2 regions of the Serratia sp. Ae19-1 genome follow, and region 1 is predicted to be linked to the other one. Evidence: predicted binding sites of a transcription regulator. Region 1 holds the regulator's gene; the other holds the start of a gene.
The links. The regulator PurR, encoded in region 1, represses purine synthesis genes. The targets are predictions, from matches to a motif close to CANGCAAACGTTTGCNTG.

Region 1 (4,212 bases):
AAAAAAATGTCATTAACGTTTTCTCACAATATGGATTATTATTTCTGAGTTCTTCGCTGTTTTATATGGCGAAATTCGGGAATACTGTAACTCTTTCGATATCCGTTTCGGGGCCAAGGTTGGTGACGTCGACATGCGTTTAATTCTTACGCTCTTTGCGCTGCTGTTTACGCAGCTCTTCTTCAATTTGGCGCACGCTGCGCCACAGGCGCGTATTGCCGCCGAGCAGCGTAAAAGCCATGCCAATGAAGCGCGGCCCGATGACCGCAGAAAAAAGAAAGCGGATAAAGCCGCCAAGAAAGCCAAAGTGACGGCTCCCGAGAAAAAAACCAAGACCGCCAAGGCCAAAAGCGAGAAAAGCGCGAAAAAGATCGTCAGCGCCAAACCCAAGGCCAAAGCGCAGAAAACCGCCAAGATTAAAGTCACCCCGCCGAAAAAGGGCTACAAAAAAGGCTATGGCCGCCACCGCGAAGCCGGCATGGCCACCGCCAAGCTGGCGCGTGAAGAAAAGCCGTTGAAACTCAGCCCGGCGCACAAGAAACGCTACCAGCACGCCAAACAGACCGCGATGGCCAAGCTGATGGGCCAGATGGGCAAACCTTACCGCTGGGGCGGCAGCTCGCCGCGCACCGGCTTCGACTGCAGCGGCCTCATCTATTACGCCTATAAAGACGTGGTGAAAATCAAGATGCCGCGCACCGCCAACGAGATGTATCACCTGCGTGACGCGGCGCCTATCAAGAAAAGCGAGCTGGAAAGCGGCGATCTGGTGTTCTTCCGCATCAACAACCGCGGCGTGGCGGACCACGTCGGCGTCTACCTCGGCAACGGCAAATTCATCCAGTCGCCACGCACCGGCGAAGAGATCCGCATCAGCCAGCTCGACAACGACTATTGGCAGAACCACTACATCGGCGCACGCCGCGTAGTGACGCCGAAAACCATTCGTTAATTTCCCGCTCTGCGCGGTTGCGGCCCGGTCGCAACCGCCTGCTCAAGCTATCGCCCATCGCACTTCCCCACGCGCATTTCTCGCTTTTCCTCCTGTTTTTTATGATGAAAATTGTTAAGATTGAATGACCACAATAAAAAACGGCCCATCCGGCTCTCGCCCCGGCGGGAAGCACATGGCGCTGTAAAGGAGGAAGCAATGTCGTTTGAATTACCTGCATTACCGTATGAGAAAAACGCGCTCGAGCCGCACATCTCCGCCGAAACCCTGGAATACCACTACGGCAAACACCACAACACCTACGTGGTTAACCTGAACAACCTGGTGAAAGGCAGCGAGTTCGAGGGCAAATCGCTCGAAGAGATCATCAAGACCTCTAACGGCGGCGTGTTCAACAACGCGGCGCAGGTGTGGAACCACACCTTCTACTGGCACTGCCTGTCGCCACAGGGCGGCGGTGAACCGCAGGGCGAACTGGCGGCGGCGATCGTCAAGTCCTTCGGCTCTTTCGCTGCGTTCAAAGAGCAGTTCACCGATGCCGCCGTGAAAAACTTCGGCGCCGGCTGGACCTGGCTGGTGAAAAAACCGGACGGCGCGCTGGCGATCGTCAACACCTCTAACGCGGCAACCCCGCTGACCGGTGAAGACAAACCGCTGCTGACCGTTGACGTGTGGGAACACGCGTATTACATCGATTACCGCAATGCGCGTCCAAAATACCTGGAAAACTTCTGGGCGTTGGTCAACTGGACCTTCGCAGCGGAAAACCTGGCGTAAGCACCGGTTTCTGATGTGACGAGGCGCAGCCAGGCTGCGCCTTTTTTAGCGCCGGAGGGAAATCAGTTCAACGCGGCAACGAAGCTGAAAGCGATAATGACCGCCAGCGCGCAAACGGTGGTGAACAGCGACATCTTCAATTCGGTATCCATGACAACTCCTTTAAAATGGGCTTTCCTAAGGATAAAAGGCGTACAATTAGTACGTCAAATCATTTTCCCACAGTTCGCCGATAAAATCTTGTTATCATTTCCCGGTTTATAATATCGATTACCTCTTCCACTTTTGCTCAATATGCGACAAAATTCGCAGTTCACAACTGCGTACCGGCATCCATGCCCCTCCTGATTAAGCGCTGAAGACTTCAACACACTAAAAACTCAGTTTTCGCTTCTCTGGAGAAGGATCTACGTAGGCAAACGATTAACATCACACTTACATGCTGTAAACATGTGAGTTCAGGAGTCATTCCTTACATGGCAACGATTAAAGATGTGGCCAAACGCGCGGGCGTTTCCACCACCACCGTTTCGCACGTCATCAATAAGACTCGTTTCGTCGCCGAAGAGACCAAAGCGGCCGTGTGGGCCGCCATCAAAGAACTGCACTACTCGCCGAGCGCCGTGGCGCGCAGCCTGAAAGTCAATCACACCAAGTCGATCGGCCTGCTGGCCACCTCGAGTGAAGCCCCCTACTTCGCCGAAGTGATCGAAGCGGTGGAAAACAGTTGCTACAGCAAAGGCTACACCCTGATCCTGTGCAACTCGCACAACAACCTGGACAAACAGCGCGCCTACCTGGCGATGCTGGCGCAAAAGCGCGTCGACGGCCTGCTGGTGATGTGTTCCGAATACCCGGATCAGCTGCTGGGCATGCTGGAAGACTACCGTAACATCCCGATGGTGGTGATGGACTGGGGTGCGGCGCGCGGCGACTTCACCGACACCATCATCGATAACGCCTTCGAAGGCGGCTATCTGGCCGGCCGTTACCTGATAGAACGCGGCCACCGCGATATCGGCGCCATCCCAGGCCAGCTGTCGCGCAATACCGGCGGCGGCCGTCATCAGGGCTTTATGAAGGCGCTGCAGGAAGCGCAGATCGACATTCGCGAAGAGTGGATCGTGCAGGGCGACTTCGAGCCGGAATCCGGTTACAAGGCGATGCACCAGATCCTGTCGCAAAAACAGCGGCCGACTGCGGTATTCTGCGGCGGCGACATCATGGCGATGGGCGCCATCTGCGCCGCCGACGAACTGGGGCTGCGGGTGCCGCAGGATATTTCCGTGATCGGCTACGACAACGTGCGCAACGCCCGCTACTTCACCCCGGCGCTGACCACCATTCATCAGCCGAAAGAACGCCTGGGCGAAATGGCCTTCACCATGCTGCTGGATCGCATCATCAGCAAGCGCGAAGAGTCGCAGGTGATCGAAGTGCATCCGAAGCTGGTCGAACGCCGCTCGGTCGCCGACGGTCCGTTCATCGACTACCGCCGCTAATCCCCTGAGCCGGAAGCCTGCACGGCTTCCGGTGCCGCCTCGCTCAGCCACTCCTGATTCAGCGTCTCCCCATCGCCCAGATACGCCAGTAGCCAACTCATCGCCGGTGACGGTTTATCCTGCTGCCAGGTCAGGCAGCAAGGGCTGGCTGGAAACGGCTGCTGCAGCTGCAACGCCTTCAGCTCACCGCGCTGCACCAGCGGCAGCGCCCGATGTGCCGGCATCATGCCGACGCACAGCCCGGCGCACAAACAGTCGAGCGCCGACGTCCAGTCCGGCACCACCAGCCGCCGCTGGTTATCCAGCGTCCAGGTGACGCGCTTGGGCAAATTGCGCGAGGTGTCCTCCAGGCAGAGCGAAGGGTACGGCCGCAACTGATCGTCGTGCAGCGGCCCCGCCAGCTGCGCCAGCGGGTGTTGCGGGCTGACTACGCACAGCCAGTTCATATAGCCCATGTCGCGGAAGGCAAAACCGCCGCCGACCGGCACTGCACGCGTGGCGCCGATCGCCATGTCCGCCCTGCCGTCCGCCAGCGCATCCCAGACGCCGTTGAACACCTCGGGTTGCAGCATCAACTCGACGTCGGGGAAATGGCGATAGAAATCCAGCACCAGCTGGCGGCTGCGCTGCGGTTTGACGATGATATCTACCGCGATATTCAGCTGGCCGCGCCAACCGTTGGCCACCTGCTGACAGTGGCGGCGGGTGTCGAGCATTTTTTTGATAACAGCTCGCGCATCCTTGATAAACAGCGCGCCGGCCGGCGTCAGCTCCACATCGCGGTGACGCCGCTCAAACAGCGGCACCGCCAGCCATTGCTCCAGCTGCCGCACGGTATAACTCACCGCCGACGGCACCCGGTGCAGCTCCTGCGCCGCCGCGCTGAAACTGCCGGTGCGCGCTACCGCGTCGGCGACTTCAAGTGAATATTCAGACCACATCGCTTTGCCTTCAATTTTTTTAACAGCACTTTGCAAATAT
Region 2 (4,212 bases), on a different contig from region 1:
CGCGGCGCATCTGGATTTACTGACTCCCGCTCCTACGGTGTTCACCGTTGCCGGCACCAACGGCAAAGGCACCACCTGTCGCACTCTCGAAGCTATTTTGCTGGCCGCCGGCCTGCGCGTCGGCGTCTACAGTTCGCCACATCTGGTGCGCTATACCGAGCGCGTGCGCATTCAAGGGGAAGAGCTGAGCGAAGCGGAGCACAGCCGCTCGTTCGCTGCCATTGAAGCCAGCCGCGGCGAAACTTCGCTGACCTATTTCGAATTTGGCACCCTTTCGGCGTTGCAGCTGTTCAAACAGGCGCGGCTCGACGTGGTGATCCTGGAAGTGGGCCTGGGCGGGCGTCTCGATGCCACCAACATCGTCGATCCGAGCGTGGCGGTGATCACCAGCATCGCGCTCGATCACACTGATTGGCTGGGCGACGATCGTGAAAGCATCGGCCGTGAAAAGGCCGGTATTTTCCGCCGCGGCAAGCCGGCGGTAGTGGGCGAACCCGACATGCCGGACAGCATTCGCCAGGTCGCCGAAACGCTGGGCGCGCCGCTGTATCGCCGCGGTGAAGCCTGGCGCTTCAGCGAGCAGGGCGATCGTTGGCAGTGGCAGGGCGGCGATACGCTGCTGACCGATCTGCCGACGCCGAACGTGCCGCTGGCCAATGCCGCTACCGCACTGGCGGCGCTGAACTGCTCCCCGCTGGAAATCGACGAACGGGCGATCTTCACCGGGCTGCAGCAGGCGACGCTGCCGGGGCGCTTCCAGATCGTGCGGCGGGAGCCGACGCTGATCCTCGATGTGGCGCACAATCCGCACGCCGCCGGTTATCTGGCCGGGCGCCTGGCCAGCCTGCCGCGCGAAGGCGGCAAGGTGCGCGCGGTGGTGGGCATGCTGTCGGACAAGGACATCGCCGGCACGTTGGCCTGCCTGAGCGAGCAGGTGGATGAATGGTACTGCGCGCCGCTCGACGGGCCGCGCGGTGCCAGCGTCGAACAGCTGGCGCAACATCTGACGGAACCGCGCCGTTTTGCCGATGTCGAAACTGCCTGGCGGCAGGCTATGCAGGATGCTGATAAACAGGATATTGTGATCGTCTGTGGATCGTTCCACACCGTTGCGCAGGTGATGGCGGCGTTAGACGAGATGCGGGGAGTGTGAGTGGCGAGTAAATTTCAGAACCGACTGGTCGGAACCGTGATTCTGGTGGCGCTGGGGGTAATCATCCTGCCAGGGTTGCTGGACGGCAAGAAGAAGCATTACGAGGACGAATTCGCGGCCATTCCTTTGGTGCCGAAGCCGGGCGACGTCGAAGAGAACGACGTGCTACCGCCGGTGACGCAGCCGTTGCCGGCGCAGCCGCCGGAAGGGGCGGGCGCGTTGGTTGAGCAGCAGGCGGCCAACGAAGCGGCGGCGCAACAGGCGGCGCGGCAGAATGCTCAGCAACCGACGCTGGTGGCGCCACCGCCGGTCGAGACGCGTCCTCAGCCGGCGCCGCAGCCTAAGCCGAAGCCGGTAGAAACCAAACCGGTGGAAGTGAAACCGAAACCGGCGCCGCAGCCGAAGCCGGTGGAAGTGAAGCCGGTACCGAAACCGGAGTCTAAGCCGGAGCCGAAACCTGAACCGACGCCGCAGCCGAAACCGGCGGAAGAAAAAGCGCCGGCCGGGCAAGCCTATGTCGTGCAGCTCGGCGCGTTGAAAAACGCCGCCAAGGCGAACGAGATTGTCGCCTCGCTGCGCCTTTCGGGCTATCGTGCCTTTACCGTGCCGTCGACGCCGGTGCAGGGGCAGATCACCCGTATCTACGTCGGGCCGGATGCCTCTAAGCAGAAGCTGCAGGCGGCGCTGCCGTCGCTGAATTCGATCAGCGGGCTGAGCGGGCAGGTGAAGCCGTACGGCCGTTAAACCTCGCAGGGGCGCAGCACGATGCGCCCCTGAATTAAGGAGTGGTGGAGAGAAAGCGAGAAAAACCGCGCCTTTTGCAGGCGAAATCACCTATGTAGGCGCGGCGATTAGGAATTTTTTGATCGCCGCTTTTTATTTGTAACGTGGTAGGAAATCCCCTACGCAAACGTTTTCTTTTTCTGTTAGAATTCGCCGCGAATTGGATGCAGGGGCGATTCATTATTGGAATAGTTCATGGTCTGGATTGATTACGTCATTATAGCGGTGATTGGATTTTCGGCTCTGGTGAGCCTGATCCGAGGGTTTGTTCGCGAAGCATTGTCACTTGTGACATGGGGATGTGCGTTTTTTGTTGCCAGCCATTTCTACTCTTACCTTGCGGTCTATTTCACTCGTTTTGAAGATGAACTGGTGCGAAACGGCATCGCGATCGCGATTTTGTTCATCGCGACCTTGATCGTAGGGGCTATTGTTAACTATGTGATTAGCTCACTGGTAGAGAAAACCGGGTTGTCGGGCACCGACCGCGTGTTGGGCATCTGCTTCGGCGCGCTGCGCGGAGTGTTGATCGTCGCGGCGATCCTGTTCTTCCTGGATACCTTTACCGGCTTCTCACAAAGCGCCGACTGGAAACAGTCGCAGCTCATTCCCCAGTTCAGTTACGTCATCAGGTGGTTCTTTGACTACCTGCAGAGCACGTCGAGTTTCTTGCCGACCCAATTGCCGGGGCGGTAGCGCTGATGAGGAAAAGACAACATGTGCGGTATTGTCGGTATCGCCGGTTTCATGCCGGTAAACCAGTCGATTTATGATGCGCTGACGGTGCTCCAGCACCGTGGCCAGGATGCCGCAGGCATCGTCACCATTGACGCCCACAACGGGTTCCGTTTGCGTAAAGCCAACGGCCTGGTGAAGGATGTGTTTGAGGCGCGCCATATGCAACGCTTGCAGGGCAACATGGGCATTGGCCATGTGCGTTACCCGACGGCCGGCAGCTCGAGCGCCTCTGAGGCCCAGCCTTTCTACGTCAACTCGCCGTTCGGCATTACGCTGGCCCATAACGGCAATCTGACCAACGCCCATGAGCTGCGCCAAAAGCTGTTCGAAAGCGGCCGTCGCCATGTCAATACCACCTCCGACTCGGAAATCCTGCTGAACGTGCTGGCCAGCGAGCTGGATCGCTTCCCGCACTATCCGCTGGAGGCCGACAACATCTTTACCGCAGTCGCCGCGATGCATCAGCAACTGCGCGGCGCTTACGCCTGTGTGGCGATGATCATCGGCCACGGCCTGCTGGCGTTCCGCGATCCGAACGGCATTCGCCCGCTGGTGATCGGCAAGCGTACGCTGGAGGATGGCCGCAGCGAGTACATGGTGGCTTCCGAGAGCGTGGCGTTGGATACCCTGGGCTTTGAGTTCCTGCGCGATGTAGCGCCGGGCGAAGCGGTGTACATCACCACCAAAGGCCAGCTGTTCACTCGCCAGTGTGCAGAGAACCCGAAAACCAACCCGTGCCTGTTCGAATACGTCTATTTCGCGCGCCCGGATTCCTTTATGGACAAGATCTCGGTCTACAGCGCCCGCGTGCGCATGGGCCAGAAGCTGGGTGAGAAGATCGCCCGCGAATGGGAAGATCTGGATATTGACGTGGTGATCCCGATCCCGGAAACTTCCTGCGATATCGCACTGGAGATCGCGCGCATTCTCGAGAAGCCATACCGCCAGGGCTTTGTGAAGAACCGCTATGTTGGCCGCACCTTCATCATGCCGGGCCAGCAGGCGCGTCGTCAGTCGGTGCGCCGCAAACTGAACGCCAACCGCGCCGAATTCCGCGACAAGAACGTGCTGCTGGTGGATGACTCCATCGTGCGCGGCACCACCTCGGAGCAGATCGTCGAAATGGCGCGCGAAGCGGGCGCCAAGCGCGTCTATCTGGCTTCCGCCGCGCCGGAAGTGCGTTTCCCTAACGTCTACGGCATCGACATGCCGAGTGCCAACGAACTGATCGCCCACGGGCGTGAAGTGGATGAAATCCGCCAGATCATCGGCGCTGACGGGCTGATCTTCCAGGACCTGGACGATCTGATCGAAGCGGTGCGCGAAGAGAACCCGGATATCACCCAGTTCGAATGCTCGGTGTTCAACGGCATCTACGTGACCAAAGACGTCGACCAAAGCTACCTGGAATACCTGGAGTCGCTGCGCAGCGACGACGCCAAGGCGCTGCGGGTGCAAACCGAAGCGGAAAATCTGGAACTGCACAACGAAGGCTAATCGCCCGCGTTGCTCCCCCAAGGTGCAGCGCCGCGTTTGCG

Region 2: cvpA (colicin V production protein) is a predicted target of PurR. The motif match lies at 2,057-2,074, and genes of this name have one in related genera.

What each region holds. Positions count from the first base shown of each region.
Region 1 is NZ_JBCHWD010000006.1:302,933-307,144, reverse strand. It holds gene AAIE04_RS18800 (C40 family peptidase) at 134-952, shown strand; gene sodB (superoxide dismutase [Fe]) at 1,151-1,729, shown strand; gene cydH (cytochrome bd-I oxidase subunit CydH) at 1,792-1,881, opposite strand; gene purR (HTH-type transcriptional repressor PurR) at 2,206-3,231, shown strand; gene punR (DNA-binding transcriptional activator PunR) at 3,228-4,172, opposite strand.
Region 2 is NZ_JBCHWD010000008.1:82,608-86,819, reverse strand. It holds gene folC (bifunctional tetrahydrofolate synthase/dihydrofolate synthase) at 1-1,153, shown strand, start outside; gene dedD (cell division protein DedD) at 1,154-1,897, shown strand; gene cvpA (colicin V production protein) at 2,132-2,632, shown strand; gene purF (amidophosphoribosyltransferase) at 2,654-4,171, shown strand.